DNA from 2 places in the Staphylococcus haemolyticus genome. Region 2 is predicted to be linked to the other one. Evidence: riboswitches for the same ligand, from Rfam matches in the RefSeq annotation. Region 2 holds a riboswitch; the other holds the start of a gene.

What was found. A riboswitch is a leader RNA that binds a small molecule or an ion and turns the genes downstream of it on or off. The one in region 2 is predicted to bind S-adenosylmethionine.
Positions count from the first base shown of each region.
Region 1: it holds a riboswitch for S-adenosylmethionine, as region 2 does, so the genes downstream of both, metK (methionine adenosyltransferase) here and EQ029_RS01805 (MetQ/NlpA family ABC transporter substrate-binding protein) in region 2, are expected to answer to the same signal.

Region 1 is NZ_CP035291.1:1,070,262-1,073,480, reverse strand. Features, by position in the region: gene EQ029_RS05280 (hypothetical protein) at 1-366, opposite strand, end outside; gene metK (methionine adenosyltransferase) at 460-1,656, opposite strand; SAM riboswitch class I at 1,772-1,882, opposite strand; gene pckA (phosphoenolpyruvate carboxykinase (ATP)) at 2,047-3,219, shown strand, end outside.
Region 2 is NZ_CP035291.1:409,216-412,434, forward strand. Features, by position in the region: gene EQ029_RS01795 (LPXTG cell wall anchor domain-containing protein) at 1-591, opposite strand, end outside; gene EQ029_RS01800 (hypothetical protein) at 791-1,216, opposite strand; SAM riboswitch class I at 1,364-1,470, shown strand; gene EQ029_RS01805 (MetQ/NlpA family ABC transporter substrate-binding protein) at 1,583-2,398, shown strand; gene EQ029_RS01810 (aspartate aminotransferase family protein) at 2,640-3,219, shown strand, end outside.

The DNA.
Region 1 (3,219 bases), 660 kb from region 2:
TTCAGGTCTAATACGTTTTTCTTTCACTAAACGATCTCTAATTCCAATTAAGCGCATATCCGTAACATATTCACTTTTGTTTTTTGAGAATAGTTTCAATGCATCAATTTCACGATCTTTACCGCTTACAGTTGCATCAAAATCTTCTTTTTGTTTAGTAACTTGCTTTTTATTTTGTATGCGTTCTTTCTCTAGGGCTTCGTCATGTGACGCTTTCATTTGCTTTTCTTTTAAGTCGTATTCTTCTTTTGTTTTCTGTTTAATATTGTTTTTACTTTTAAGTGTAACTAAGAATAATATTAAACAGATAATTGCAACTACAATTGCTACGATTAAACCAATTTCGATTGGTCCAAATGAATTCATTAAATCAACGCTCCTTTAATCTATCAGTAAATCTAATTATAATGGAAACTATCTATAATTTCGACAATTTCTTTATATTATTTAAAGCGTTTATTAAGCTTGAACAGCATCTTTTAATACATTGACTTTATCTAATTTCTCCCATGGTAACAATACATCTGTTCTACCAAAGTGACCATAAGCAGCAGTTTGTTTGTATATAGGATGCTTTAAATCTAACATTTTAATGATACCTGCTGGACGTAAATCAAAGTTAGCTCTAACAGCTTCAACAAGTTGAGCTTCAGAAACTTTGCCCGTTTTAAATGTATCAATTGAAATTGAAACTGGTTCAGCCACGCCAATAGCATAAGCAAGTTGTACTTCACATTGGTCTGCTAGTCCTGCAGCAACAATATTTTTAGCTACATATCTTGCCGCATAAGCTGCTGATCGGTCTACTTTAGTTGGGTCTTTACCACTAAAGCAACCTCCTCCATGACGTGCATAACCACCATAAGTATCAACAATGATTTTACGTCCTGTTAATCCAGCATCACCTTGAGGTCCACCGATAACAAATCTTCCAGTAGGATTGATAAAGAATTTCGTTTCATTATCAATTAATCCTTCAGGAACTGTTGGGTATATGACATGTTCTTTAATGTCACTTTGAATTTGTTCTAATTCAATATCATCCGCATGTTGAGATGATACTACAATCGTGTCAATACGCTTAGGTTTATCTGATTCGTCGTATTCAACTGTTACTTGAACTTTACCATCCGGTCTTAAATAGTTTAAAATTCCATCTTTACGTACATCAGATAAACGTTTAGCTAATTGATGAGATAAAAAGATAGGTAAAGGCATATATGTTTCTGTTTCATTTGTAGCATATCCGAACATTAAACCTTGGTCACCGGCACCAGTAGCTTCAATCTCTTCTTCTGAAATATCATTTCTGTATTCAAGTGCTTTGTCAACACCTTGTGCAATATCAGGTGACTGCTCATCGATTGCAGTTAAAACTGCCATAGTTTGGTAATCATAGCCATATTTAGCACGAGTATAGCCAATACCTTTAATTGTTTCTCTTACAACTTTAGGGATATCTACATAGGTTGATGTAGATATTTCACCTGAAATTAGAGCCATTCCAGTTGTTACAGTAGTTTCACAAGCAACACGTGCATTGGGGTCATCTTTTAAGATTTCATCTAAAATGGCATCAGATACTTGGTCAGCAATCTTATCTGGATGTCCTTCTGTCACTGATTCTGAAGTAAATAAACGTTTATTGTAAGTCATGATTTGCTCCTTTTATAACTATATTTACGAAAATTCTCTTTTAAATGTGAGCTCAAAAATAAAAGAGCCTTCTTCACTATTCAAGACAGAGAGAAGGCTCTTAAACGTCCATTCGCTCTTATCGTTCAGACGAATATATGTCTGCAAACGGTTTGGCACCTTTCTTTTAAAAAAGAGGTTGCTGGGTTTCATTGGGTCCATGTCCCTCCACCACTCAGGATAAGAGAATCCGTTAAGAACTATACTACCTAATTCATTTATTAATGTCAATTTTGTTTTTAAATGGTTTTTGTTTTTTCCAGGTGGAATAATTACGGCATTATGTTATACTATTTTCATGTAAAGGCTTACAATATTGAATTTCTATAACACACGCTGGAGGGATTGGGTATGTCAGTAGATACATACGGCGAAACACCTAAAATTAAAAAATTATTGGAAAAAGAAAGCTCTCTTTTTCAGCTTTCAACAACTCAACTTTATTACAAAATTATGGATAATAATGAAGGAGAATTAACTGAACTTGGTGCTATCAATGCGAGCACAGGTAAATACACTGGACGTTCACCTAAAGATAAATTCATTGTTACAGAACCTTCTTATAAAGATAATATTCATTGGGGAGATATCAACCAACCTATCGATGAAGAAACTTTCTTAAATCTCTACTCTAAAGTTTTAGACTATCTTGATAAAAAAGACGAACTTTACGTTTTTAATGGTTATGCAGGTAGTGACAAAGACACACAATTGAAACTTACAGTTATCAATGAACTTGCATGGCACAACCTTTTTGCTCAAAACATGTTTATCCGCCCAGATTCTAAAGAAGAAGCTAGTAATATAAAACCTAACTTCACAATTGTTTCAGCACCTCACTTTAAAGCTGATCCTGAAGTTGATGGAACTAAATCTGAAACTTTTGTTATCATTTCATTCAAACATAAAACCATTTTAATTGGTGGTACAGAGTATGCTGGTGAGATGAAAAAAGGTATCTTCTCAGTAATGAACTATTTGCTTCCAATGCAAGATATTATGAGTATGCATTGTTCTGCGAATGTTGGAGATAAAGGAGACGTAGCCTTATTCTTCGGATTATCAGGTACAGGTAAAACAACTTTATCAGCAGCACCTGATAGAAAATTGATTGGTGATGATGAACACGGTTGGAATAAAAACGGTATTTTCAATATTGAAGGTGGTTGTTACGCAAAAGCAATCAACCTTTCTAAAGAAAAAGAACCTCAAATTTATAACGCGATTCAATACGGTACTATATTAGAGAATACTGTGGTTAACGAGCGTGGTGTTGTTGATTTCGATGATAATTCATATACTGAAAATACACGTGCTGCTTATCCAATTCATCACATTGATAATATTGTATTACCATCTAAAGCAGCACATCCTAATACAATAATTTTCTTAACTGCTGACGCATTTGGTGTACTTCCACCTATTGCTAAATTAACTAAATCTCAAGCGATGTACCATTTCTTAAGTGGTTTCACTTCTAAATTAGCTGGAACTGAGCGTGGCGTTACTGAACCAGAACCATCA
Region 2 (3,219 bases):
CGCACCGCCTAGTAATAAGAAAATGCTACCTAATAATTGAATGGATTGTTCACTGTCTGAATGACCAGTTTCAGGTAATGAAGATTGAGCATTTGTGCTATTATGGTTACCTTGTTTTTTTACTGATTGAGACGAAGGCACTTCGTTAGATTTAACGTTACCGACATAATATGAATTTAATTCACGCGCACAATCTACAGAATTAATTTTAGATGCTTCTTCCTTTAGATCATCTAATTCAGCAGCATTTGCAATACCGTGTTCAACATATGTTTCTCCACTTTGAAGTTGATTAAAGTTACTATATTTATCATTTTTATATTCGACTTGGCCATTTTTATGAACTTTATAAACCCCTAAACCAGCATTTGCTTTATTATGGCTTTTAATTTCAAAATAGTCCCCTTTGTCGATTACTTTTCCAAAGTTTTGTAAATCTGGATTACCTCCACTATTTGATAACGCCTCTGAAGCAACTTCTTGTGCGTTATTCTTAGTAACGATATCAGCAGCAAAAGCTTGATGTCCACTAAAAGCAGTTAATAATACTGTACTTGAAATAAGTGTTGACGCAAATAGAGAAACCTTCATCACAATGAAAACCCCATTTCATTATTTATCTTTTACAGCCTTAGTGTAACACTCAGAATTAATTAAAATAGGGGTTTAAAGTAAACCATATTGAAACTTTAAATTAGCTTAAAGAATGACATATTTGTAAAGTTAGATTTACAATATTAAAGTTTTTATGAATATAAGTAATCGTGATACTAAATTTAATGATGCTAACTTACCATTTCTTTTTAGAAAAGTAAGGGATAGACCATGCCATGCAAACAGTGAAAATCAAATGTGCAATCATCCATAAACCGTATTCTGTCCAACTAAATTGAAAAAATGAACGTTGTGCCAATAGAATAAGTAATGGATATAATATTAGAAAAATGATGATCAGTAATAAATAACTTATTTTGTAAAAAGGTTTGAAAAATTTATAAATAATTAGAAATGTGATGTAAATTAAAAATCCAATGACAATATGAATCAATAGTTCTAAAATCAGTGGTGTTTGATTTGGGTCAGCAATGAAATCGATATTGATTAATAACAAGGTTAGGTGCGTCGTGTGTGTTACGACATCCATAGTAAACATGATAAGCAATAATAAAATGCTAATCAGTAATGCACTAAGAAAGTGGTAGCCGTATCGTATCATAATTATCCATCCTTCAAATGAGTTTAACAAACTATTCCCTATGGCAATGTGAATCACACATTTTAAAAATTTAGAATATTTAAAAAATGATATTGACCAAGACAAAATCCAATGCTAATATGATATCAATTCAATAAAACTTGTTAACTCTTATCAAGAGTGGTGGAGGGATGTGCCCTAAGAAGCCCAGCAACCGTCGTTAAACGAAATGGTGCTAATTCACATAAAGTAGACAATACTTTAAGAGATAAGAGAAAGTGTATCGATACTTTCTCTTAAATAATAGAAAGTATTTTTTTATGTCTTCTAACTATTTAAGAGTTGAAGTGTAATTGAATCATTATTAAAAAAGAGGTGTCGATATACATGAAAAAATGGTTAAGTGTTATAAGTATTTTAGTTTTAGTTATTGTATTAGCTGGATGTGGCAAAGATAAAGAGGGTAATAAAAAAATTACGGTTGCTGCTTCACCTGCACCCCATGGAGATGTGTTGAAGAAAGCTAAAGAACAATTAAAGAAAAAAGGTTATGATTTAGAAATTAAAGAGGTAAATGATTATAAAGTGCCAAATAAACTATTAGATAAAGGTGATATAGATGCGAACTTCTTCCAACATGTACCTTATTTAAAAGCTGAAAAGAAGAGTCATGGATATAAAATAGAAGAATTAGGTAAAGTATTTACAACTCCAATGGGCGTATACAGTAAAAAATATAAAAATCTAAAAGATATTCCTGAAGGTTCAACGATTTATGTTTCAAATAATCCAGCGGAAGAAGGACGATTTTTATCATTCTTTGTAGATGAAGGTCTCATTAAGTTGAAAAAAGGTGTCAAAATTGAAGATGCTAAGTTTGAAGATATCGCTGAAAATAAAAAGAATTTAAAATTCAATCATCAACAAGGGGCTGAGTTTTTACCAAAGACATATAAAAACGGTGAAGGAGCAGCAGTGATTATGAATTCTAACTATGCCATCGATAATGGTTTGAAACCTTCTAAAGATGCAATTGTTATGGAAGGTAAATCATCTCCGTTTGCCAATATTATTGCTGTACAAGAAGGACATAAAAAAGATAAAAAGTTCCAAGAATTATTAAAAGTTATGCAATCGAAAGAAATTAAAGATTATATTAAGAAAGAATATGGAGACGATGTAATTCCATACGAAAGTAAATAATTATCCATATTAAACTACCCGCAAAGTAATAGCTTTGTGGGTTCTTTTTAAAAAGAAAATAATAAATACCAAAAATTATAAACTTTAATTATTTTGATTATTCAGAAAATATTTACAAATCTGACAATTATTAGTAATATATTGAATATTATCACTTAAATAGTGTTTATTTAGAGGGCCGGAGAACTTTTCAAATAGAGGGAAGCAAAAGGGATGGTCTATCTTGGGAGGATGAGCCGATATGAGTAAAGCAGAGGAATTAATTAATGAAGATGGGAAATACTTCGCCGCATCAGGGAGAATAAAATACTATCCATTAGCCATTGACCATGGTTATGGTGCGACACTAGTAGATGTGGATGGTAAAGAATATATTGATTTATTATCAAGTGCAAGTTCACAAAATGTAGGACACGCACCTAAACCAGTTACTGAAGCGATAAAGAAACAAGCTGAGAAATTTATTCATTATACACCAGCATATATGTATCATGAACCAGCAGTGAAATTATCTAAAAAGCTTTGTGAAATTGCTCCAGGTGACTATGAAAAACGTGTAACGTTTGGATTAAGTGGGTCTGATGCGAATGACGGTATTATAAAATTTGCGAGAGCTTATACGGGACGCCCTTACATTATTAGTTTTACAAATGCATATCATGGGTCAACATTTGGATCATTATCCATGTCTGCCATTAGTTTAAATATGCGCAAACATTATGGACCATTATTGAATGGATTTTATCATATTCCATTCCCTGATAAATATAGAGGGATGTATGAGCAGCCAAATGCAAATACAGTTGAAGAGTATCTTGCAC